2 linked regions of the Tautonia rosea genome follow. The protein of the gene in region 1 interacts with the protein of each later gene in a pairwise test. Links are inferred from orthologs where the notes say so. Each region holds a gene or a part of one and is shown on either strand. Other genes may lie near its edges.

The links.
Region 2: the proteins of eno (region 1) and rpe interact in binary tests that used the Escherichia coli proteins (3 or more experiments, as listed by UniProt). The link is inferred for Tautonia rosea from one-to-one orthologs.

What each region holds. Positions count from the first base shown.
Region 1 is NZ_JABBYO010000008.1:178,786-195,010, forward strand. The notes cover bases 6,865-9,853. They hold eno (phosphopyruvate hydratase), read right to left. Parts: upstream 9,013-9,853; coding sequence 7,717-9,012; downstream 6,865-7,716. Other genes in these bases: HG800_RS15750 (Uma2 family endonuclease), read right to left, coding at 6,981-7,595. Outside these bases: HG800_RS15720 (protein kinase domain-containing protein), read right to left, coding at 1-564; HG800_RS15725 (RNA polymerase sigma factor), read left to right, coding at 995-1,564; HG800_RS15730 (DUF6768 family protein), read left to right, coding at 1,561-1,965; HG800_RS15735 (prenyltransferase/squalene oxidase repeat-containing protein), read left to right, coding at 1,962-3,038; HG800_RS15740 (protein kinase domain-containing protein), read right to left, coding at 3,056-4,765; HG800_RS15745 (glycosyltransferase family 2 protein), read right to left, coding at 4,998-6,710; HG800_RS15760 (metallophosphoesterase family protein), read right to left, coding at 9,862-10,773; HG800_RS15765 (DUF2200 domain-containing protein), read right to left, coding at 10,875-11,225; HG800_RS15770 (hypothetical protein), read left to right, coding at 11,826-12,842; HG800_RS15775 (hypothetical protein), read right to left, coding at 13,144-13,737; HG800_RS15780 (hypothetical protein), read right to left, coding at 13,978-14,457; HG800_RS15785 (hypothetical protein), read right to left, coding at 14,959-15,303; HG800_RS15790 (DUF1565 domain-containing protein), read right to left, coding at 15,918-16,225. UniProt on the Escherichia coli protein: Catalyzes the reversible conversion of 2-phosphoglycerate (2-PG) into phosphoenolpyruvate (PEP). It is essential for the degradation of carbohydrates via glycolysis.
Region 2 is NZ_JABBYO010000002.1:527,834-537,711, forward strand. What follows is about bases 6,998-9,878. They hold rpe (ribulose-phosphate 3-epimerase), read left to right. Parts: upstream 6,998-8,003; coding sequence 8,004-8,753; downstream 8,754-9,878. Other genes in these bases: HG800_RS05005 (phosphoglycerate kinase), read left to right, coding at 6,998-7,433; HG800_RS27925 (hypothetical protein), read left to right, coding at 7,467-7,592; HG800_RS05015 (histidine phosphatase family protein), read left to right, coding at 8,750-9,340; accD (acetyl-CoA carboxylase, carboxyltransferase subunit beta), read left to right, coding at 9,411-9,878. Also shown: HG800_RS04980 (hypothetical protein), read left to right, coding at 1-1,155; HG800_RS04985 (hypothetical protein), read left to right, coding at 1,407-2,507; HG800_RS04990 (hypothetical protein), read left to right, coding at 2,673-4,073; HG800_RS04995 (hypothetical protein), read left to right, coding at 4,188-4,754; gap (type I glyceraldehyde-3-phosphate dehydrogenase), read left to right, coding at 5,035-6,042; more of HG800_RS05005, read left to right, coding at 6,237-6,997. UniProt on the Escherichia coli protein: Catalyzes the reversible epimerization of D-ribulose 5-phosphate to D-xylulose 5-phosphate.

The sequences.
Region 1 (16,225 bases):
CTCACGATGCTTGCGTAGTTCCTCAATGACCCGGTCCAGCCCCCGTCCCTGGATGAACTGCATGGCGTAGTAGGCCATCTCGTCTTCCTGGCCGACCTCGAACACCGGCACGATGTTCGTGTGGTGCAAGCGGGCCGCCGCCCTCGCCTCGCGCCGGAACCGTTCGAGCATGCCGGCATCGAACACAATGTGGCTCGGCAAGATCTTCAACGCCACCCGTCGGCCGAGCGAGATCTGCTCGGCCTCGTAGACGACCCCCATCCCTCCCCGGCCAATCTCCCGCAAGAGGTGGTAATCCCCCACCTGCCAGAACCGGGGCTCGACCGAAGATCGGGCGGCCGCCTCAGAGGACTGCGATGAAGGGGCATCGCCGTTCCTCTCGTCCCGAGGAAACATCTGCTCCAGGTCGATCAGGGTCTGAAGGATCGCAGGCAAATCGTCAGCCAGCTCGGGATAGGCCTGGATCAGCTCCTCAGGTTCGGGTCGTTCCCCGTTCCGGAAGCGCATCATGATCTCGTCGGCCAGCAACTCGACCGGGTCGCGATCTGCGATTGGCTCGCTCATCGACCCCTCCAGGCCTTTGTGCGTTCTGCCGATACCCATTGCCCCCAGGCCGTTGGGCCGAGGGCCGTTCATCCACACAAATCGGTCTCGTCCGGCCGTGGCAAAGCGAGCGAGTCAGGCTGCCTGGATTCATCCTCACCAGAATTCAAGCGACCGAAACGTGTTGCTCCCACCATGAGGAGCCTCGCAAACCCTGGCCACTCCGAAACGCCTTCCTTCACGGATCGTCCCCATGGTAGACCAAGAGCCCGAACGATCCAAGCCCCCCAGATGCGATTGGACGTGCATCCATCGCCCCAGACCCCTCGATCACGCAGCCGATTTGCAATCGAGCCTTCGATTTCCTTGGGTTTTTCGTGAACCGATTCCTCGTTCGGCCGACTCTCCTTCGTGACAGACGAGTTCATCTCTTTTAGAGGGGAACAGACCGGTGGGCCGATCACCCGACGAGGTTCTTGACGACTGGCTCGTGCTGGCCGCTCAAGGTGGCGAGGTCGATGCCTTCGAGGCCCTGGCCCGCCGCTGGCATCGTCGCCTGATCGCCCATGCCTACCGACGCACGGCCCACCTCGAAGGGGCCGCCGAGGCCGCCCAGGAGGCCTGGCTGGCGATCATCCGAGGCTTGCCGAGACTGAACGATCCGTCCCGATTCCCAGGTTGGGCCTACCGGATCGTCGATCACAAGGCCGTCGACTGGCTCCGCCGTCGCCGACGTCAGCGATCGCTCGACGACCGGCTCCAGGCCCATCCCGAGGTCATCGACCCTAATCCCCAGACCCGAACTCCCGAGGCCGAAGAGCCGCCCGACGCCGTCGATCAGCTTCGGCACGCCCTGAACGACCTGCCCAGCGACCAGCGGCTCTTGCTGGCCCTCTCCTACACCGATGGCCGTTCCGTCCGAGACATCGCGGAGTTGCTCCGCATTCCCGAAGGCACGGTCAAGTCTCGACTCTTCCACGCCCGCCAACATCTCAAACGGCTTATGGAGCAATCGCCATGAAGACTCAGGACCACGAACTCGATACACTGATCCGAAAAGCCCTCTCCGCCGAGGAACGCGCCGTGTTCGATCGCCTCGGCGAACCGTCGCTCCCGGAACTGATGACCGAGAGCTTCCGGGGGCGTCGCCGCTGGCTGAACGTCTACGTCTCGGTCGTGACCTTCGCCTTCTTCGGCCTGGCCGTCGTCTCGGCGGTCAAGATCTTCCAGACCGACGAAGTCGTCGAGATCCTCCGCTGGGGCCTCGGCTTCGGCCTCGGCCTGGCGGTCTCGCTGGCCTTGAAGGTCTGGTTCTGGCTCGACATGCAACGGCATTCCCTCTCCCGGGAGATCAAGCGCATCGAGCTTGCCGTCGCCCATCTTGCCAGTGAAATGAATTCCCACCAGGGCCCCCCGTCATGACCCGATTCCCTGCCGCGGTCGCTCCTCTCGGGCTGATCCTGCTCCTCATCGCTCCCTCGGTAAACACCTTCCCCCAGGATCTGCCCGAGGCCCCTCGCACCTCCTTCTCAAACGCCGAGACCGACCGCGCCGCCCGACGCGCGCTCGATTACCTGGCCGGTGCCCAGCAGGCCGACGGCTCCTGGGAATCCGGAGGCTTCGGCAAGGCAACCTCGGTCACGTCGCTGGCCGTCATGGCCTTCCTCGCCTGCGGGCACGTGCCAGGAAACGACGGCCCCTACCGCGACGCCATCGAGCGCGGCATCGCCTACGTCCTCGACCATCAGCGGCCCGACGGCATGCTCGTCTCGAACACCAGCCACGGCCCGCTCTACTGCCACGGCATCAGCACCTTGATGCTCGCCGAGGTCGTCGGCATGACCACCGACCCCGATCTCGCCAACCGCGCCCGCAACGCCCTGGCGAAGGCCGTCGAGCTGATCGTCCGCGCCCAACGCGTGCCCAAGTCGCCCGACCACGCCGGCGGCTGGCGCTACCAGCCCGGCAGCTACGACAGCGACCTGTCCGTCTCCGGCTGGCAGGTCGTCGCGCTCCGAGCCTCCCGAGACGCCGGCTGCACCGTCCCGTCCGAGGCCATCGACGACGCCCTCGACTACGTCCGGCGCTGTGTCGAGCCCCGCTCCGGAGGCTTCAGCTACCAGGCCGGTCGCGGCGGCCCGAACAACCCACGCACCGGCACCGGCATCCTCTCACTCGAACTCTGCGGCGAGCACGCCTCGCCCGAGGCCCTCGCCGGTGGCAATTACCTCATGAGCCACCCCCCCAGTTGGGGCTCCGACTACTTCTTCTACGAAGCCTACTACTGCTCCCAGGCCCTCTTTCAACTCGGCGACGACTACTTCCTCCCCTACTACCGCCAGCTCGTCCCGATCCTCCTCGACCGCCAGGACCCCGACGGCTCCTGGTTCGCCTCCTCCGGCAACGACCGCACCGGGGGCCGCAACTACTGCACGGCGATGGGAGTGCTCGCCCTGGCCGTCGAATATCGCTATTTGCCGATTTATCAGCGCTGATCGGCCCTTCGTCCGTCTCAGCGCACAATCTCGCATCCTGGCAAACCCGCCCGGAGCCGATCAACCCCCTCGGCCGTCAGGCCCGTGTCTTTCAGTTCGATCCGCGTCAGCCCCTGAAAGTTCAGCAGGTCGTCGATCGAGGCGTCGGTCAGCATCGTCTGGTTGAGGATGAGCCGCCGAAGCTTCGGCAGTCCTTGCAAGGGCGACAAACCGCCGTCGGTGATCTGAGTCCCCGAGAGGATCAGGTGCTCCAGGTTCGGCAGTTTGGCCAACGCCGGCACCCCGGCGTTGGTCAGCTGGGTCCGTCGCAGGTCCAGGTATCTCAGCTCCTTCAGGCGGCCCAGTTGCATGATCCCTCGATCCGTCAAATCGCTCCAGCAAACCCAGAGCATCTGCAAGTTGGAACACCGGGAGATGAGCATCAGATCTTCATCGCTCAGGTCCGCCTCGCCCAGGTGCAGATAGGTCAGGCTCGGCAAGGCGCAGAGGGTCGCCATCTCCGATCCGCTGATCGGCTTGATCCCAATCAGTTCCACGGTCCGAAGCGGGGCCGTGGCCGACGGATCCGGCAACTGGTCGAGCCGGGTGATCGTCGCCGGGTGCGTGTTGAAATCGACCGCCCCTCCCCGCGACAGCACCCACTCGGCCACCTCCCGATCGAGCGGCAAGGCCACTCGCGCAAGCTGCTCCGGCGGCGCCGGCCCAGCCCCCGCCCCCCGCCACGACCACACCCACAACCCCAGGGCCAGCACCAGCACCGCCGCAATCAGCATGAGCACCGCCGGGACCACCCATCGGTTCCGCCCGGCTCGGCGATTACGCCGCCTCGGACCCGATCGACACGGTCGAAGCTCCTCGGCCAGCTCCCAGGCCGATGCGAACCGATCGGCTGGATGCTTGGCCATCGCCTTCATGCAGATCCGTTCCAGGCACGGCGAGAGGCCCGGCACTAGCCGACCTGGCGGCGGCGGTTCATCATGAATCAACTGCTCACGGTACTCGGCGCTCGATCGCCCCGGAAACGGCCGACGACCTGTCAGCATCTCATATAAAATCACCCCGAACGAAAACACGTCCGTCCGCCGATCCACCAGCCGAGACTTGCCACTGACCTGCTCCGGACTCATGTACTGCAACGACCCTTCCACGCAGTCCTGGTCGCTTCGGTCGGTCGTGCGCAGCGCCAGGCCAAAGTCGGCCACATAGGCGTTGTTTCTCACGTCGAGCAAAATGTTCGATGGCTTCAGATCGCGGTGGATGAACCCCTTCTCATGCGCATGGGCCAGCGCCTCGGCCACCTGCCCGCAAATCGCCACCACCTCCTCCATCGGCAGCCGTCGCAGGGCAAGCTGGCTCGAAAGACTCCCCCCGTCCACGTACTTCGAAACAATAAAAACGGTCTTTTGATCCAAATATCCACAGTCGTATACTGGAACAATGTTCGGGTGGTCAAGCTGCGCGACCTTACGCCCCTCTTCCATCAACGAGTCGATGCTCAGGTCCGAGGTCCGCCGCGCGATCTTGATCGCCACCTGACGCTGCAATTCCCGATCATACGCCAGCATCACAACCCCAAAGCCCCCCCTGCCCAGCTCCCGTTCCAGGCAGTACCGGCCCGCGATCACCCGGTCGATCTCCACCGGAACAGTCGGATCGGGGGTCGAGTCGGGCTGAAGCCGGATCGTCTCGTCGCCTCGGACGGCATTCCTCACATCAATCGTTGACATCGGCATCGTCTCGCCGACGTCGGTCCCGGGCGCCGTCGACTGGGCCGGGTTGGGAAATCGCGGAGGAGCAGGAGGCGGACCTTTGCGGCGGCCAGCGGCAGACGAATCGCCTTCTGTTGGCTCAACGTGCGGGTTCGGGGTGTTGCTCGACATGAGACCATCACTCCCATCATCGCCAACCGATACCCGGAGGTCACATCAACCCCCACGGCAAGACCGCAGACCCGATCCCTCAGACCACCCCCCTCGGCAGTTCGAGGGCTGCGACTCGTTCCTCACCTTTCCAATGACCGATCCGATGTTCACAACGCAAATCCCAGTCGATCAACACCGTTCCGCCCCGTCGCGCCACATCCAGCCACAGGTTGCAATCATAACCGACCGCCTCGCCCCCCGACCGTGCGGGACCGGCACGAAACACCTCGCGACGTACCAACGCACAGCCCAGCCCCGTCCCGCCGATCGACTCCAGGCCCGTCCCCCCCTCCAGGTGGACCAGATCCCCCGTCTCCAGGTTCGTGTATCGCCAGGCCACGCTGCACCCCGGAACCACCCGAGAGCGGTAGTTCGCCGTCACGCCATCAACCATCGGACCCATCCGGTCGAGCAACCGATCGAGCGCATCGGGCGGCGGAATCACATCATCTTCCAGACACCACACCAGATCCGTCCGGGCCAGTTGCCCGATCCGGTTCCAGATCGCTCCCACCCGGTGATTCACGGCCCGGCCATGCCGCCGACGCCCCTGCTCCCCCTCGTCCAGCGGAGCATCGGCCAGCTCCGAGGCCGACAGACCCGCCACCGCCGGCCTCGGGTCGCGGTGATACGAGTGCCCGGCATACCCGTCCTGCTCCAGCAACCACCGACGCAACCGCTTCCCCACCGCCTCTGATCCCGAATTATCATAAAAAAGCAAATGCAACTGTGATGCGGGATACGACTGCCGCGCCACGGCGTCGAGCATGGCGTCGATCAAATGCTCCCGGCCCGACCAGGGAATCGCCAGCGTCACCAGATTGGTCGGGTCGATCGTCCGTCGCCACTCGCTTTGGTGGTTGGCGCGGGCCTTCGAGTGGCATACCCCGTCGTCGTGGCGATAGTAGAAATAATCCACCGGCGCGGGAATCATCCGCCAACCGTGGTCGCGGAACCGCCGCCAAAGCGCCCAGTCATCGTGAGGAATCGTGCCGTCCGGGTCAGCAGCGAAGACCGGCCAGCCGCCGACCTGCAACAGCGCATCGGTCCGGATCAGGGCCGGCACCCCCGCCAGGTTCGATCGGCCGAGCAGGTCCGGATGGTACGGCACGCTCCACGTCCCTTGCTGCGTCCCGCAAAACCGCAGCCGAGGATAGGCTGCCGCCGCCCGGCAGTCGGTCGCGATCGTCGCCAGCAAAACCTCCAGGTAATCCGGCGGAATCATATCGTCGTCGTCGAGGAAGCACAGGTACGGTAGATCGGCCATCGCCTGCATCCCGACATTCCGCGCCGGGTTTCCGCTCAAGCCCGACCCGACCTCTGCCCGAAGGTACTCCACCCCCGGATACCGGCTCACCACCTCCTCGGCCGAGTCCTCCCCATTGTCCACCACCAGGATACGTTCCGGCCGATGCGTCTGCATCATCAGCGAACCGAGCATGTGCGGCAGCCAGTTCGGCCGGTTCCGGGTCGGGATCACCACCCCCACCCGGTGCGGCAAGGTTGGCCTCGCATACCAACGGGCCCCCGCAGCCTCCTGCCCTTCCTGCTCCGTACCAACCCGCTGCGCTGCCCGCAACGACGTTCCGCCCACCATCGCCTCGCCATACTCGACGTCCCGCGTCGCCTCGCCATACTCGACCTCTTGCATCGTGTCGCCATACGCAAACGCCGAGGCTGCGTTGTCGGCACGGGTCACATCGAGCGTCGCGTCACCATCGGACACTCGCGGATTCGCACGCTTCGCCATTGATGCATCCACGCTCCAGGCCAGGCAGCACCTCGGCCCGGCGACAATTCACAGAAGGAACCTACACGACAAAATCTCACACGATTGATTCTACGCGTTCAACATCGCTCTTTTTCAAACAAAATCGCCAGGCCTCTTCATTTTCTCTCGGGGCATCGGTCTGTCGATGGAGACCGATCCTCCGACTCGGTTCCTCAACGTCGCTCCTGAATAGGCATTCGATCGCCATCTCATCCCATTGGAAACCAATTCTGCCCAGCGTTCAGGATCTCAGACCCGCCACGATTCTCCCCCCTCTCGCCTGGTGACCTCGATCATCGGCCTCGGCTCGGCAACGATCAGGCGGAACGCCAAGGGCACCACCTCGCTCCGAATCGGCTCGGGATCCCCCGGACGGCTCATCCCCACCTTCCCCAGCGTCCCCTCGACCCACCGATACAGTTCCAGCACCCACGGATCGCGGTCCACAATCAACACTTCCCGCGTGTTCACCTTCGCATAAAACGCCAGCTTCTCCCGCGCCCGGTCCCCCTGGCTCGCCACCTCCACCGCCAAATCCGGCCCCCCAAGCCAGTGCGTCTCCCGGTTGATCGCCGATGTCCCGTTCAGGAAGACGGCCACATCGGGGCAGCGATAATTCTGCGTCCAGTCCTCCTGCCGATCGCTCACGTTCACCCCGGCGAACACCAATCCCTGTGCTCCAAAATTCAAACTCACCTGAAGAATCGCTGAAAGCCGTGTGGCGATCAGTTGGTGTTCGTTGTTCGCAAGCGGCGACATCACATAGACCCCATCCCAGACCTCATCGAACCGATCCCCCCCCGAAGCCCGCCGCTGCTCCAGGATCTGGTCTTCAACGTAAGAATCGAGCACGAGCGTCGCCATCACCCAGGCTCCTTGGTGGTTCCGACCGGGACCGCAAACGACTGACGGAGGCGAACGACCCCTTCGCCTCGGGCCGTCGCCTCCGTCGCATTCTAACCGATCAGGCTCATCGAGCGGGCGGTCAGGCCCCTCGTCGGGTCAAGGGGGTCGGGTCGAAGACGGCCGACTCTCCCAGTTGTTCCTCGATCCGGAGCAACTGGTTGTACTTGGCGATCCGGTCCGATCGGCTGGCCGAGCCGGTCTTGATCTGGCCGCAGTTCGTTGCCACGGCAATGTCGGCAATCGTCGCGTCTTCCGTCTCGCCCGATCGGTGCGACATCACCGCCGTGTAACCGGCCCGGGTCGCCATGTCCACCGCTTCGAGCGTCTCGGTCAGGGTGCCGATCTGGTTCACCTTGATCAAAATGCTGTTGCAGCAGTGCTTGGCGATCCCCTCGCTCAGCCGCTTCGTGTTCGTGACGAAGAAATCATCACCCACAATCTGAATCCGATTGCCAAGCGCCGCCGTCAGCTTGGCGTAGCCGTCCCAGTCGTTCTGGTCGAGTGCGTCCTCGATCGAGACGATCGGGTATTTGTCGCACCAGCCGGTGAACAGCTCGATCATCTGCTCGGCTGAGAACAGCTTGTCCGGGGCCGACTTCCAGAACTTGTATCCCTTGCGCCCCCCTTCCTCGAACAGTTCCGAGCAGGCCGGGTCGAGCGCGATGGCGATGTCCTTGTCGCGGCCGGGGGTGTAACCGGCCTTGCTCACAGCGTCGAGGATGAACGGAATCGCCTCCTCGTTGCTGATATCCGGCGCAAATCCGCCCTCATCCCCCACCGCCGTGTTGTGACCGGCCTTCTTCAGGACCGACTTCAGGCTGTGGAAGACCTCGGCGATCATCCGAAGACCCTCGGCGTAGCTCTTCGCGCCGACGGGCATGATCATGAATTCCTGAAAATCAATCTTGTTGTCCGCGTGCTTGCCGCCGTTGATCACGTTGGCCATCGGCACCGGCAAGACCCGAGCATTCGCGCCGCCGATGTAGCGATAGAGCGGCAACCCCTTGCTCGCCGCCGCCGCCTTCGCCGCGGCCAGCGAGACGCCCAGAATCGCATTCGCGCCGAAGGTCCCCTTGTTCTCGGTCCCGTCGGCCGCAATCATCGCCCGGTCGAGCCCGACCTGATCGGCCGCGTCCCGCCCGACCACCACCTTCGAAAGCTGCGTATTGACGTTCTCGACCGCCTTGCGGACCCCCTTGCCCACATAGCGCCCCTTGTCGCCGTCTCGCAGTTCGACCGCCTCGAACTCGCCCGTGCTCGCCCCCGAGGGCACGGCCGCGCGGCCCAGCGTGCCGTCGGCCAATATCACGTCCACCTCGACGGTCGGGTTGCCTCGCGAGTCGAGAATCTCTCGCCCCTTGATCGCCACGATCATGGCCGGCTCGGTGCCGCTCGGCGCGTTCTGCCCTCGGATGCCGGGAATCGCGTTGTGGGTATGGGTACTCATCGGGTGCTTGCTCGTTGAAGAAATCTGGAGAAAAAAAGTCTTGAGAGAAACAGACGACGGACCTTCTCGGAGCGACGGACCGTCGTTGGAAAACACCGTTTCGATTCGGAACCGGGCGTCCGGTCCTCGGGTTCCGAAGACCATATTCGACTGGGGTTTGCAACGGTCGGAAGATCACGTCATCCCCTGCCACCCCGGCCGCTCCGCGATGCCAAACGATTGCTCCTTCCGCATCGGTCGCGACGAAGAAAGCCTCGGCACAGGGTTGCCATGAACAATCCACCGGGGACCCGCGGGGGGGGAGCCATCGAAACTGATGGGCGAGATCAAGTCTCGGCGCTCAGCATCCCCCCGCGATCCCGACGGTGTTCCAGCAACTCAATGCGCGAAGCGACCCCCTCCCCCCGCATGATGTTCGTTGGGCGGGCCAATGGGAGTGGTCCCCAGACCGAGAGTCGGGGGCCGCCGCGCGGTGGAGCATCCCAGGTGTCAGTTCTTGGGGGCGTTCGCAACCGATTGCGAACGCACACGGGCCGAGACCCGAATGCAGATCACGGCCCGCATGCGGTCGCCTGCGGGCTGCATATTGTGTCACGACTGCTCCGGATTGACCAGACAATCGCGACCACCTTCCCCAAGACTTTCCCGGCGGGCGGGCTTTTATGCCGCCTCGTCGCGACGTCAACCATCGCCGCCGGGCTCTAGAGTTATCGGCGCGGCACCCCGCCGTCTTGACCCTCTCGAAAATTCAACAACGCGATCCCGCTCCCTCGCCCCTCACGCCCACTCCAGGGCCACCCGCTGACCGTGCTGCGGGTGGTTCGGGTCGATCGCCCGCAACTCCAGCGTCATCCCTCCGGCCCTCAGGTGCGCATCAACCCAACCGTTCGGCAACCCGTCCTCGAACAGATACGCCACCGGCGGCAGGTTGATGAGGTACAGCCCGTCCCTCCGCCCGATCGACCACCGATGCGTATGCCCGTACACATACGCCTTGACCTGCGGCCTCGCCGCGATCAGCTCAAAAAAGGCCGCCGTATCCTGAATGCCCGACCACCGTGTTCCTTCCTCCGGCGGCGTAAACTGCGGGTTATGGTGCGCAAAGAGGATCGCCGGTTTCTCGCTCCGCCGATCCAGTTCCTCGGCCAACCACGCCAGCTGCTCCTGCCCCAGCTCCCCCGTCACCACGTCCACCTCGGTCAGCGTGTCGAGCAAGAACAGATTGGCGTGCTGCGATTCGATGATGCTCACATGCTTCGACTCGACCACCACCGTGTCCGGGCGCTGCATGACCAGGGCATCGTACAGGGGGCCTCGATCATCGTGGTTCCCCATCGTCATGTGCAGGTCCAGCCCACCTCCGGCCATCGGCTCGACGCACCGGGCCAGATTCGCGTAATCCTCGGGCAACCCCTTCAGGTAAGCGCAATCGCCGTTGAGGATCACCCCCGCCGGTTTCCGCTCCAGCGCGAGCAACTGGCCCACCACCCGCTGCAGGTTACGGGTCATGTTCACCCCTCGGGCCTCGATCTCCGGCCGACTCGGGATGTGCGTATCCGACAGCAACGCAAACCGATTCGCGTCCCACTCCGCCCCAATGGCCCCTCTCCCCACCGCCAATCCGGCCACCGCCGCCGCGCTGCCCGCCAGAAACCCTCTGCGGGACAACGCTTGCACATGAATCGGCATCGTTTGCTCCTCCTCGAATCGTCACCTGTCGGTTCACTCATTCGGAGCCTCCCCCCCTTTCGCAACGCGCCGCGCCCTCCTCGCTCCGCTCACCGCAATCCTCACGCGCGAAGGATCTTCTCCATCGCCTTTCCCTTGGCCAGCTCATCCACGAGCTTATCCAGTTGGCGAATCGCCTGCATCAACGGATCCTCCACCTCTTCAACGCGGACGCCGCAGATCACCCCTTTGATGAGCGCACGATTGGGATTCATCGCCGGCGCCTGAGCAAAGAACGTTTCGAAATCCGTCTTCTGTTCAAGCTGTTGGAGGAGCCCCGCCTCGTCATAGCCGGTCAGCCAGCAGATGATCTGGTCGACCTCCTCCTTCGTGCGTCCCTTGCGCATGGCCTTCTCAACATACCGGGGATACACCCCCGCAAACGGCATCGCAAAGATTCGATGTGCTGACATCTGTAATCTCCTTTGCATTCATTCCATGACGAACATCAGCGTTCCGGGCCCTTCTCCCTCGAATTGGGAATGGTCCCTGATCCGTTCCTGCCAATCAATGCTCCATCGAGAAGTTTCCACCGCGTAAGGCATGAGAGGATGACATTTGGGCTTGAACTTCCTTCGAGGTCGATTCCTCATGACCGACGCCCCCCTCTCCTGAAGACGATTCATACTCGCATGTGAACGCGTGATCCAACTTGCTCCACGCGCTATCCTGGCCACTCGGCGGACTCCCTTGCAGGAAAAATTCAGCCGTCCGCGTCTCCTGGTCCCGTCCTGACAGGCTGGTCCCGGCGAGCCGGGTCTGGATTCGACTCGGAGACGGGGTTAGCATACCGAACAGGATGGCGTTCAGCCGCCTTCACGGGACGTGAGTGTCGTTCACCAGACGGTGACCACCGATCGGCGTCTCGGCCAGGATGGCCAACCCCAACGAACCGCCTGCCCAGGCCCGGTCGCCACCCGTTTGAGCCAATCCGCGAACCCAACTGCGGACGACCCCGTCTCCGAGTCGAGGCCTCCTCTCACCCCTCGGCTTGCAACCGCGATGGATCCGCAGTGCATCGGCGAACCTCGGATGAGACGCCCAACAACCGGAGCGAGCACATGCTTTCCGAGGAGAACTTCAAGGCTCAGTTGGACGATCTCAAGCAGCAGTATCGAGACGACAACGCCTGGGTCGGCAATTGGAATCCGGGGAGCTGGAACGATGACGAGAAGATGGAGGAGTACATCGAGGCCGCGTGGAACCTCTACGCCGCCACCGCCACCAACAAGCTGAAGATGACGATCCTGGGCGGAACAGGAATCCGCATGAACATCGCACTCATCAAGAACTTCGGGGTGACCGGGGCGAACGGGATCCAGGACCGGGTGACGGAGAAAATCGTTCAGAACGAGCAGCAGACGCGGGCCGTACGGGCCAGGTTCCCGAAGGATGGTGCTGGGGTCTTGAATCCGAGGTTTCTCGAACGCTCGGCGAACACCCCGGAACTGCAACAGGAGCGGGATGAACTGAAGCAGAAGACCGCCGCGCGGCTCGCCTCCCCGGTCACCCTGGGGGGGAGTATCCTGAGCGAAAAAAACTGGACACCCATCCTCAATGACGCATTGATCCTCGGGGGGATCACCTCAGGTCAGATCTTCAGGCTCGGCTTGACCTCCGAGGAACAAGTGGACTGGAAGAAACTGTTCTCAAAATATTCAAGCAAAGCCCAACAGCAGGTCATCAATCGACATGGACGATCGCAAATGTGCGACGACGTCTGGAAACAATTCTTCAACGAGCACAGGTTGATGTTCTTCGAGCCGTGGGGACCACGCGTGTTCACTCGAGAACTCTTGGGCTTATTCTTCTTCGGGTACAAGCCGAAGTTCTCCTGGCACGAACTTTACTTCATCCCCGACCGCACCGGGATGCCAGACCCATCCCCGCAACAATACCTGGAAGGACTGAGGGAGGTGCAATTCGAAGCCCGACCCAGGCGGCCAAGCAACGAGTCGAAGATCTTGCGAGCGATCTCCCAGTTCCTCTTCGGTGATGAATTGGCGCTGGGATCGCCCTGGCAGGGTTAGCACGGTCCTCGGCAATACGGAGGCCGGGGGATGGACCAGGCCGGGCTCGTCGGGACCATCTCCCCCCGAGCCCCCACCACGAGCCAACGACGCCGATCGCCGCCCGCGTGCCGACCCCCGAGCGCGGTTTGCGAGCCGATGCCCCTATGCATCGCGACTCATCCACCCGACCCTCCCCGCGCCGACTACCTCCCGGTCCGATCCGTCGCGCCGCGCCCTACCCCGACCCCGGTCAGGACCCCTTCCCTCTGCCAAGGCCCGTCCTAAAGTGCGCTCATGACAACAAAGGCCTTGAGCGCGGTTATGCGCCTTCCAGACGACGCACATAGGCGACGATGCTGGCCAGCTCCGATTCGTCTCCGACACCAACTTCCGGCGGCAAATCTTCGTCAAAGGGCTCAACGATCTTGCGATCGCCCATCACCATCTCGTACGTCACGAGCCCCTCGGCGCAGCGGCCTATGAAGTCGAGGACCTCGCAGACCGAGCGGAGACCAAGGACATCGCAGTCGGACGTGCATCGCGTGTTGAACGAAAACGAGGCGTAAGGCGGCTCCACCGACACGAGCAAGATCAGTTCGAAGATCCCCCGGAGGCCGCCTCCCTTGAGCCGCTTGAGGACGAACGGTGGCTCGGGATTCTCGCGAACATACTCCTCGATGTCGTCTCCCGAGGCTCGGAATCGGTACTCGAAGGAGTTGAAATCGTCCAACTCCAACGCATAGGGCGGATTGCCTCTCGGGGCGAATGGGAAGCGGATCGAGGTCCCGTTGGGCAGGGCGATCGTGAAATCCCGGGGCTCTCGCGGTCGAGGTGCGATCTCGGCGGCCGCAGCAAATGCATCGGCAAGCCGCTCAATCGGGAAGATATAGACACGACTTACGTCGATGCTCATCGCTGAACCGAGACTCCCTTGCCGCCTCACGCCCATGCTCCGCAGACCACCCCGCCGAGCACACACCCCATGTTACTCGAAAGCGTCACGGTGGGCCGGTTCCGCTGTAGTGCGAGGTAAGGCGGCCGGTTCAATCGGATGCCACCGGCGGCTCGCTCGCAAGTGCCTTCGATCGACTGGTGACATCGGGGGGAAGGCCACCAGTGCGTCTTGTCCGCCCGGCCCAACATCCCGCCTCTTTCATTGATGCTTCCCCTTCGTACACAAGGCCGCGAGTTGCTCGACTCCCTCCGCACCGTAGGGGATCGAATCCCAATCAACACGGGCCTTGCTGGGCTTCAACCGTTTGGTGAGCAACAGTCGTTCGCCATCCGAGCAAAGATAGCCTCCTACCAAGCGATGTGAAGAGAGCGCCTGAGAGATTTTCGCCAAGATCGGCGAGTCGTCCACGACGAGTTCCATGCCATCGTCATTCGTGGGGCAAGAGAACGTAATCTCGGAGAACTCGGCGCCTTGCTCAACGACGATCTCGGCCTGCCAGTACCGCGATCGATGAGAGAAATACCTCGATCGCTCCTCATCCTTTGGGATCCGGATCCAGAAGAGAGCGATGTCTCCATCCTCGCGAGGCATCTCGGATGCCAGCGAGCGAATCGCGTCAAGCGCGTTGTTGAGATGGGAGGTCGGGACAACGACCCCGAGGCTAGCGTCCATACTCACGGATGTGGCCCCCACAAGCCGCCTCACACCCAGGCTCAGTAGACCGGACCGCCGAGCGAAGGCTTGATGATCGCAGAAAAGCCCACGCGGCAGCTGGGTCCGCGGCCGCGCGAGGTAAGGTGTCGAGCTCGCCGTCATAGAGGTCATCTCCGGACTGAGCCGCGGGCTTGCCGGCTTGGGGGGGCTCGTGCTCGATCGCGATGAATCGGAATCGGCGGCAGGCGGAGCACCACCCGACGGTCGTCTTACCCCGCGACCGCGCACCGATGCGGATGATGCCGACCTCGGCCGAATCCCGGGTCCGACCGCATCTCGTGCAGCGCACTCGCCAGGCGCGTGCAAAGCCTCTCATGATCCCCTCCCCGCTCGACGGACCACGCAAGCGTGCTCGCCGAACAGACCGGTACGCAACAAGATTTTCGCCACCCGAGGCCAGTGATTGCACCCCCTACCGCCTCACGCCCAAGCTCCGCGGCCCCACCACCGAGGGTAAGCCCCATGTTACTCGAAACCGTCGCGGCGGGCCGGGTTCGCTTCCACGTGAGGTGAGGCGCGAGGGACTTCCCCTCGCGACGTGACGAGCGGCTTGCCACCCACGATGCGGGCCACTTCCTCAGGAGATGGGGGAGACCACTGCTCCTGGGGAGCCTCCTCGACTTGCAAAGAGACTCCTCGCCTCATACCGGCGAACCAATGTCTGTGTCGGGAGCACGCCCAGAGACCGATCAAGATGACCGGGACGCTGATCAGCACGAACCCCACCGCACTTCGATCACCTTGGATGATCGCGACGACGAGATTCTTGAGCACGTTGGCCAACCATTCGATAAGTTCGCGCTGATGCACACTTCGTGCTCCGGACGGCCGCCCCGTCGCCTCACATGAAGGGTCGGCGCACCCGGCCGCCGACCGATGGCCTGGATGTCGCCGGAAACCGATCGCGGCGGCCGGTGTCCGCTGCAACCGCGGGAGACTCATTCCGGCCTTCTCGCTGTCAGCGACCGATTCCGAGCACCGCATCGCGTGCCAACGGAATCGGTCGCATCCCCAAGGAGCACCATGATGAGAGCCGCCCAGGACGACCATCGAACCTACTGCCGCGTCGACCTGCATGCAAGGACGATCATCCTCTGCACCCTCGACTCTAACAGGAAAACACTCCTGCACAAGGACATCCCCGCAAACCCCAAAGCGTTCCTCGACGCCATCGCACCGCTCCGCGATGTACCAAATCCGAGTCGGACCCGGTGGGGTCCTCGAAGAATGGGATCGCGGGCGTCTCGTTCACCGTTCGCGCAGCCCGTTGATTCGCGGGTCGTGCAAATCGTCTCCACCAGGTTCCCGAGGCCGTTCCGCCCCCCCTCACTCCCCAAAGCTGGGCGTGTGGGTTGACTCGGGAGAACATTCCACCGACCCACCCACAACGCCCGTTGATGGGTTGCTCAAAAGGCCTACCCCCCTCAATCAATCGCAAAGATCACCGGCCCGGACGTCGGATTCTCATCATCGTCGAACACATCAAGGTCGTCGATGAGGTGGGGCGTCGCTGCCGAGTGGGTCCAGGTGTTCCCCAACGCCCAGATCGTGTTGGGAGAGAAATTCACGACATCCCTGGCATTATTCTCGCGCAGAACGTTCCCTCCCGGCACGCCGTCGCCGCCGCCAAGGTCAGGCTGTGCGTCGAGAAAAATCACCACCCCGCCGAGCGGCCCGGCAATCGGATCAATGCCGGTCCCATTGCGCTCAATGACGTTGTTCCGGATGACCG
Region 2 (9,878 bases), on another replicon or contig:
GTCAGAGACCTGCTCAGCAGCTCCATCGGCCAGATCGCCATGTTTGCAGAATTGCCCGTGGAACTGTTCGCCGATCGGGTTGAACGGCTTGGGGTCCAGCAGTTTCCGACGCTGCTCGCCTACGGAAGCCGGGATGGAGCCCTGGTTCGACTCGGAACACTTGCCGGTCCGACCGACACCGCACAGGTGGCCGCCTGGATCGGTTCAATTGGCCTGATGGGAGGGGGAAGCTCGACAACGAGCAGTGATCCGGAAGTGAGTCAAACGGGCCTGTTTCATCGGGACCCTGGATCGTTTGTGGCTGTTCCCGTGGCGACTCCACAACAGCCGGGCCTGGCTCCCCCTCCTCCGAGCAAACCGCACCCTCCCACCTCGGGAATGATTCCGGTGGGGCAGGCCGGTCCTCCGTCCCTCTCTCCGGTTGTCATGCAGGAGTCGGGGCCTCCGGTCATTGTGCAGCAGCAATCACCGACGATCTACATTCAGCCACAGGCCCCCCGGATCATGCTCGGACAGATGCCTCCTCCAGAAATCACGATCGTGCAGGGGCCTCAGGCCGCCCCAACGATCAACTATGCCGTGGTTGGCGGACAACCGCAGGCGATTCCGAATCTCTTCGCGGTTCCCCAGCCCGATGTTCCGAGCTATGGGGCTCCTTCGCCGCAAGGCCATGCTGCAATGCCCCCCACGGCCTATGCTCCCCCGAATCCCGGTGCGACCATCATGACCGCCGCTCCAATGTCGGGGATGTCCGTCGCCCCTCAGCAATCGGTGGTTGGAACGACGGCCGTGGCCTTTTTGCTTCAGAATCCCGACGTGGTCAACGCGATGATCGGAGCGCTCGGCAAGGGATTTCTCCTGCTCGGAGAGGCTCTGGAGAAGCATGGGTATCCTCGAGTCCGTTTGCCGAGACCGGAGCCGAAGCCCCAGACGGCCGGCACAATGGCTCTCGTTCCTGCGATGTCGCTTCCTGCATCCGCGACAGTTCCGCTCATGACCGTACCGGTCCAGCCCTCCTCGGCTCCGGGAATCATCCCCGCGTCCCCTGTCTACCCGACGGCGGTCCCGTCGCCGCAGTCTGATTCCGGCAGAGGACATCATGGCTGGCCCGCGATCGGACATTCTGAGCAGAAACGACCCTGGTGGAAACGCTAATCGAGGCGATTCCCGCGTCGAAGGGAGCGATGCGATCACTCTCCGCCCATCGCTCCTCTCCGCGTGATCACGTGGAAATCCTCAGGCATTTCGGCCAGTGCGTCGGTCCCAGTCGAAGGGCTAGAGCTCGTTTTTTTGGTTTTTGTGACTAAGACTCGCCATTTCTCAGATGATTTCTAGAGAACGAGGACAACAGGTTCTCAACAGACGTGTGATGCTCGGATTGGTATTTACCCCTTGGAATCAGCACCATGGTTCACCCCATCAATGGCATGCTTCCGGTGCCTTGCACGGCGGAGCATCCGATCGAACAAATGGGCGCTCACGGCCAACTCCGCGCCGGAGCCCTCTCCAGCACCCTCTGGGATCGTCCCAAACGTGGCCCGGTCCACCTGAATGTGGTCTTTCTCGATGGTCACCCGACGGTACAGTCGCTCGTGAAACGGCATGTGCGTGATTGGGAAGACGCGGCAAACGTGAAGTTCAACTTCCTCAGTCGCGATCGGTTCGTTGATGCTCATCTCCGGATCACGATGCCGACAACCCGAATCTTTCAGTCGTACCTCGGGACCGGATCGGTGTTGATCGATCGGCGACTCCCGTCGATGACGCTCGGGTTCACCGACGATGTGCTCGCCAACCCGAACGAGGTCAAACGGCTGATCCTGCACGAGTTCGGGCATGCCCTCGGTCTGATTCACGAGCATCAGAACCCTCGCGGGGGCCTGATCTTCAAGGTTCCCGAGGTCTACGACTATTTCTGGCAGAATCACCGATGGGACCAGCGTACGGTCCGAGAACAGGTCATCCAGCCAACTCGGGTCGAGTTGCTGAAGAATGCCACGCAGTTTGATCCCAAATCGATCATGCTCTATGCGTTCCCGGCCTCAATTCTCGCCGGAGGCCCCGTCTCGACGACCCAGCTTAATCACGAACTGTCGGAAGGGGACCGACGCTACATCGCGTCGATCTACCCGAAGGGTTCGGTGCAACCGCCCCCTTCGATCCCAGCGGAACCGACCGGCTATCTGCCGCTCAACCTCGGCGAACCCTACACCGGTACCTTGCCGATCCGAGGGGCCGAGATCCCCTTCGGTTTCCAGATCGCCTCGCCTGGCCGTTACCTCATGGAAACCTTCACGCCGGCAGGAAGTCGAGAGGAATACTGGGTCCTCACACTCCGAGACGCCCGTCAGCAGGTACTGGCCGATGACCATCACGGCAGCAGTCCGAATGGCCTCAACGCCCTGATTGAACGCGAGCTGACCCCGGGACACTATCGCTTGCACCTCCGACACCGGCTCCGCTCCGGCCTCGGCGCTTATGGGATTCTCGTCCGCAAGGCAGGCTGATCGAGCGGGTGAACGCCCTTTGCCTTGAATTCGCGCCGGCTCAATTTGGCTGCTATACTTGCGTGGTTTGGCCGGCAATGCCTCGTCTTCCTTTGTTGGGAAGAAACTGGAGCGTGCCCACTTGCCAGGTTAAGTACGGTGCCTTCGAACGGGAGGGGGAACACGGTGAATCAACCCGACCCGACGTCCTTCCGGATCGTTCTGGTGATCCTGGTCGCGCTGGCCTCGATGGCGAATGCCAGGGCTCGGGAACAAGGACGCGCGGCCGATCCGAAGCAAGAGTCACTCTCTCCTGACCAGTTTGATCTCATTTGGCGCACGCTCGATGGGATTCAAGATGAATTGAAGTCAGCGGAACCGGACCTGGCCGCCGACGCCTTGCGAGGCCGCTTATTGATCGAAGCGTATCAACTCATCAATAACGTGATGAGAACCGGTCTTTCTGAGCAGCAGCTTCTGCGTTTACCCAATTCGCTGAAACAGGATGCAGGGCGGCTCGTCTCGCTGGTCTTGAGGGATGATTCCCAACCGCCTGAACCTTCTGAGCCCGATCAAGGCCCGTTGCTCATCGACGATCCTTCGGTCCCTGTTCGCCTCCGGCCGTTCCAACCGATTCTCACCGAGGTCCTCACGGATCGATTCGAGCAGCTCAACGCATCGAACCTCGATCAAGCCCGGTTACGGGAAACGCTGGAGCGCGAAGCTATTGCGATGGCTGCGAAGGCGGTCTCCCCCTCAAATGACCCTCGGGATCTCATTTCGGCCGAGCGTGACTACGTCCTCGCGATGGTTGTCGAGAGACTTGGCGGAACCCCTGGGCCGACGGACGACGCGGAACGTGAGGCCGATGTCCTGCTTCAAGACGAGCTTGATTCCCTCTTCGAATTGCTTCGTCGCAAAAACGCCGAATGGAAAATCTCGGGGGAATGGCCCGGCATCAGTGACCGGATCGAGCAGCTTGAGCAGTTCGGGATCGCCCGGCTCGAAGACGTGGTCCACCTCCGAGACCCCGAGGCCTCGATCCCCATTCCGGTCCGAGAGCAGATTCGGGCAATGGCCGAACTGATCGCTCGGGGCATTCCCGTCGCGCTTCTTCCGGAGACGACCCCTCCCCCCGACGAACCGTCCACCCCCAACCAACCGACCGCTCCCGATGGGCCTTCGGCGACGGAGGAGCCTCCCCGCGTCGAGCCGTTCGAGCTGGCCCTGGAACAGTTCCATCGGCTGGCGAGACTGGCCAGGGCTGTCGATCAGGGGCTCATCGTCGCCGGAATTGACCTGCTGACCCGACGCTCGACGCTCCGGAAGTATTTCCGGGAGCACGCGGCGAGGATTTCGGGTCGAACGGCCGAGACACTGCCCTCGGACTTCCTCGAAGCGGTCGATCGGGAAGTTGAGCGGATTTTGGCCGAGCACTCCCGGGCGATTGATCCCGGTCATCCTCCCCTCATCGTGCAGCCCCCCGTGGTCACGGTGCCTCCGATCATCACCGTGCCAACGACGGCTCGGCCCACCCAAGTCAGTGTTCCGAATCGCGTCTCTCGATGGTGCGTTCCCTGGAACTGACGGGGCTTGTTGTCCCTTAAGCCCCAGACTTCCAACCGTTTGGCTCAGAACCTTTTCCCTCGCCTTCCGAGGCGAACGATGGATTCCGGAATTCCTGTCAAGGAGCGAACAACCATGACGGTGTCCTCGATCAATGTCCGGTGCCTGGCCTTGCTCGGGGTCGTCCTCCTGACGCCCCTGCTTGGCCATCGACCCACCGTGGCCGGCGATTTCTTCCGAAAAAAAAGTCAGCTCATCGCCGTACCTGTGGCTCAACCCGTGGCCGCATCCTCGGTCCTCTATGCCTTGCCGGCGCAACCGGCGCAGGTCAGCGTCGTGCAAGTGCCAGCGCAGCAAGCCCTGATTACCGTGCCGGCATTCGGGAACGTGGCCAAATCGGTCACTCAGGGCCAGCAGCAATCACCCCCCGGCCGAGGCGATCCCCCTTCGATCCAGATCACGGTGATCGAGGCCGAACCGGCCAGAACAACCTCAACCCCGCAGGCAGCGCCTTCGGCTCAGACCTCAACGCAGTTGCAAGGGGTTGCTCAACCCCGGGTTCAGTATGTCACCGTGCAATCGCAGTCGGTCACCACGGTTGCCCCGGTCATCTCCCATTCGATTGCGGTGCCGCAGGCAACCCCGGTTCAACTCTATTACGTGCCCGCAACTCCGAGGCGATCCTGGTTCAAGTCTCATTGAGCCTGACGCCTCCCGAGATTCAACAGCTCGATGGTTCGTCGATCGGAGCGAGGCCCCAGTTCCAGGGCCTCGCTCCGATTCCGTTTTGTTCGGAATTCCCGATGCGTTGTCAGGGCTGCGGACTGCTCAGACGCGCGGCTTGGATTGACAGGCCGAAAGCCGAATTTCTATAATCCGCGCCATCAGTCGAAGTCGCTTACGAAATGCTCACTTGCGATCTTCGTCCCCTCGATTTGCACACCCATTTGACGCGTTCCTTAACGACCCGGGGATTCTCTCCATGGCTGTTCGTGTTGGTATTAACGGTTTCGGTCGTATTGGCCGACTGGTTTTCCGCGTGATGGCGGAACGGCCGAACGACTTTGAGATCGTCGCGATCAACGACCTGTCCGACGCCAAGAAACTGGCGAGCCTATTGAAGTACGACAGCGTCCACGGCCGGTTCAGCGGCACGGTCGAGGCCGCTGAGAAGGCGATTGTTGTCAACGGCAAGGAAATCCCGATCCTGGCGGAGAAGGACCCCGCCAATCTGCCCTGGAAATCGCTCAACTGCCAGATCGCCCTGGAGTCGACCGGGTTCTTCACCAACCGGGCCGGCTTGCAGAAGCACATCGACGCTGGAGCTGATCGGGTCGTCCTCAGCGCCCCGGCCAAGGACGCCCTCGACCTGACCGTCGTGCTCGGCGTCAATGACGAACACCTCAAGGCCGACCACCGGATCATCTCCAACGCCTCGTGCACGACCAACTGCCTCGCCCCGCTCGCCAAGGTGCTCAACGACACCTTCGGCATTGAAAAGGGCCTGATGACGACCGTCCACGCCTACACCAACGACCAGCGCGTGGCCGACCAGATCCATAGCGATCCCTACCGCGCCCGGGCCGCCGCGATCAACACGATCCCGACGACCACCGGCGCCGCCAAGGCCGTCGGCGAAGTGATCCCCGAGCTCAAGGGGAAGCTGACCGGCATCTCCCTTCGCGTTCCGGTTCCGACCGGCAGTATCGTTGACCTGACCACCGTTATGAAGCGCGACGTGACGGCTGACGAGGTCAACAACGCCCTGAAGCAAGCCGCGTCCAAGGCTCCATTCAAGGGGATCATCTCCTACGTCACCGATCCGATCGTCTCCAGCGACGTGATCACCGACCCCCACTCCTGCATCTTCGTTCCCGACTGGACCCAGGTCATGCAGGGCAACCTGCTGAAGACCTGCGCCTGGTACGATAACGAGTGGGGCTACTCCTGCCGGACCGCCGAGCTGATCTCGAAGATGGCGGCTCTCTAAGCCGAGCCGTTCGAGTTCTTGCCATCTCGTTTCGTTTCCTTGCTGCGACGCCCGGCCGATCCCACACAAGGGAGGCCGGGCGTTGTCTCATCTGCGTGTTGATGACGTCTCCGACGAGCCGATCTCCCAAGTTGAAGGGAGCCACCGGCCCGATCACCTTGATCCCGCACCGAGAAGGAAAAAGGACAAGCACCTTGGCCAAGCAAACGATCAAGGACCTGGATTTCAAGGGCAAGAAGGCGCTGGTCCGGGTTGATTTCAATGTCCCCCAGACCAAGAACGGCGAGGTCTCCGACGACCGTCGCATTCGATCGGCCCTGCCGACGCTCAATCACATTCTCGACCAGGGGGGCTCACTGATCCTCGTCAGCCACCTCGGCCGCCCCAAGGGGGACCCAGAGGCCGATGCCGCCTTCCGCATGGACAAGGTCGCCGCTCGGCTTCAGGAGTTGATCGGCCGCCCCGTGCAGAAGGCCGACGATACGGTTGGTCCCGACGCCCAGGCCAAATGCGCTGCCTTGAAGCCTGGCGAGATCGTGGTCCTGGAGAATGTCCGCTTCAACAAAGGAGAGAAGAAAGGGGACCCCGAGTTCGCCAAGCAACTCGCCAGCCTGGCCGATTGCTATGTGAACGATGCCTTCGGCACCTGCCACCGTGATGAGGCGTCGATGCTCGCCGTCCCCGAGCAATTTCCGAGCACCCAGAGAGCCATTGGCCTCCTGGTGGAGAAGGAATTGCAAATCCTCGACCAGCTCCTGGGTCAGCCGAAGCCCCCGATGGTCGCCGTGATGGGAGGGGCCAAGGTTTCCGACAAGATCGGCGTGATCGAAAGCCTCCTCAAGAAGGTGGACAAGCTCCTCATCGGTGGCGCGATGACCTACACCTTCCTCAAGGCCCAGGGACACTCGATCGGCAAGAGCCGGTGCGAGGAAGACCGCCTCGACGTGGCCCAGCATCTCTTGAAACTCGGGGGCGACAAGATTGTCCTGCCCCAGGACCACTTGATCACCACCTCGCTCGATCCAATCGAAGCCAAAACGACGGTCGTCGAGGGCTCGGACCTTCCCGAAGGACAGATCGGGATCGACATCGGCCCCAAGACTGCCGAAGCCTACGCCGAGATCATCCGGAACGCCGGAACGGTTGTCTGGAACGGTCCGATGGGCAAGTTCGAGGACGAGCCCTTCCGCAAAGGAACCGTTGCCGTCGCCGAGGCCATGGCCGCCTCTCCCGCGATCACTGCCGTCGGAGGAGGCGAAACGGCCGAGGCCGTGGAACAGTTCGGCCTGGCAGACAAGGTTTCCCACGTCTCTACCGGTGGCGGCGCCTTTCTGGAATCGCTCGAAGGGAAGACCTTCAACTCGCTCCTGGTCATCCCGGATCGCAAGTGACTCGCCAAGAGACTCGACGGGACTCGGGAAGCCGTGTCGCAGCGCGACTTTCCGGGTCCCGATACGGGTCCGCTGGCAATGGTCATGATGCGTCTGACGGTCACTGCATCGTGTGATGGCAAGGTGCTCGATCCGGAGGCATCCCTGGCCCTCACGTAAACTCTGGGACGTCCGCGTTGTCCCTCCGCAGCGAAACCTTCAGGAAATGGCAGGGATTGCGAATTTCGGGCGATCCGACCCCTGCAGGTGTCCGATGGAACCTGAAGGTCACGGACAGACCAATCGGTTACCGACCTCTGCCTTCCACATCGGCACAAGGTGTGCGGACGGAGAAAGCTGGGTCAATTGGGAGCCATCTCTTCCCGGAGAGTCTGATATTCGATCGTTGGGGGTTTGGAGCGAACCGATTGGGGTAGCCGGACGGATTCTCTGGACCTTCGCGATTGGCAGTGGTATAGAGATACGATCGATCCCTGGCTCTCGGAACAGAGCAGGAGGGATCGGTCATCGGACCGGGGTCGGAGCGATCATGCCCTCGCACCGAGACCCGAGGTCACCCGAGGTGATCCGATGCCGAGCGATCGAACCGAGCGACTGCTTGTCTGGGATCGCGCATCCGCGCCCCTGATCACGCCATCGCTCCTGGATTGCGATTTTGCCAGGGTGGGCCAGGAGATCGCCGCCCTTGAGTCGGCCGGCGTGGTCGCGCTCCACCTTGATGTGATGGATGGGCATTTCGTGCCCAACCTGAGCTACGGACCGCCTGTTGTGGCCGACTGGAGGAAGGTGACGGACCTTCCGTTCGATCTTCACCTGATGATGACCAATCCGGCAGCCTATCTCGACGCCTTTGTCAAGGCTGGGGCCGACAGTATCCTGGTCCATGCCGAGGTGCTGGACGCTCCGGCCGACCTCCTCCGAAAAATCCAGGATCATGGCTGTCGGGCCGGTCTGGTGATTAACCCGCCGACTCCCTGGACCGTGGTTGAGCCCTATCTCGACATGCTTGATTCGGTTCTGGTGATGAGTGTGATGCCCGGCTTTGGAGGCCAGAGCTTTCAGGATCATGTCCTGGAAAAAGTCCGGGCGATCCGCCAGGCTCGGCCCAGCCTGCGGATCGCCATCGACGGCGGCATCAATGCCGCAACGGCCGACCGAGCGACCGGAGCCGGTGCGACCCAGCTGGTTGTCGGCTCGGCCACCTATCGACCCGATGGCAACTACGCGGCGTCCCTGGGCGAGGTGGCCGAGGCTGCGCGTCGTGGGCTCGAACGAGGCGGGGGCGTTCCGGGCGGGACGGCAAACCCGTCACTCGAATGACGCAGGTGCTCCTGATCCGACCCGGTGCCACGGTCTACGATGAGCAGAACCGGGTTCAAGGTATCCTCGACGTCCCCCTGAGCGATCGCGGCCGCGCCGAGGTCGCTGAACTGGCCGATCGACTTTCGGGAAACGGAGTGGCCATCTCCGCGCTCTATTGCGGCCCTGGAGAAAGCGTGGTGCGAACCGCCGAGACGGTGGGTCGTGCCCTGGGGCTTCGGGTTCGTCGGCTCGACGAGCTTCGAAACCTCGACCAGGGACTCTGGCAAGGCCTGCAAATCGACGAAATCCGCCGACGGAATTTGAAGCTGTTTCGGCAGTGGCAGGAGGACCCCCGTACCGTTTGCCCTCCCCAGGGCGAGCCGGTGGAAACGGCGCTGGCCCGGATCACCTCGGCGCTTCGGCCGATCCTCCGCAAACACCGCGATGAAGCCATCGGCCTGGTCGTGGCCGAGCCGATCGCTCGGCTTGTCTCCTGCTTTCTGAGGCGCGATGAGAGCGTCCTCTTGCTCGAACCGGTTCCGACAGGCGACTTTGAACGGATCGAAGTCGTTGCCGAGGGCCGACACGATCGCTCACCCCCCTGAGTCGCGGCGGCCCTGGTGATTCCGAGAGGGTCCCGACTTCACCGTTCCCCTTCCCTCGAGCCCGAGATTGATGGAACAGCTCACCACCCCTCAAGCCGATGTCCGGAGCCCCAGTCCGGCCGTCGCCCCCACCGGAGCGACTCCGCCCATGGCCTCCAAGCGAACTTCCCCGCCTGATGCCGTCTCCATGCCCTCGGTCAGCAAAAAGGTCCCCGAAGGGGTCTGGATGCGCTGCGACGGCTGTTCGGCGACGCTCTTCCGGAAGGAAGTCGAGCGCAATCGTAACGTCTGTCCCCAATGCAACTATCACTTCACCCGATCCGCTCGCGATCGGATCGCCGACTTGCTCGACACCGATACCTTTGAAGAATGGTTCGCCGACCTTCGCCCAGGCGACCCCCTAGGCTTCAATGACCGCCGGCCTTACCCCACCCGCGTTGAGGCCGAGCAGCGCCGAACGGGTCTGACCGAGGCTGCCGTGGTCGGTCAGGGGTTCATCAAGGGGATCCGGACCGTCTTCGGGATCACGGATTCCGGC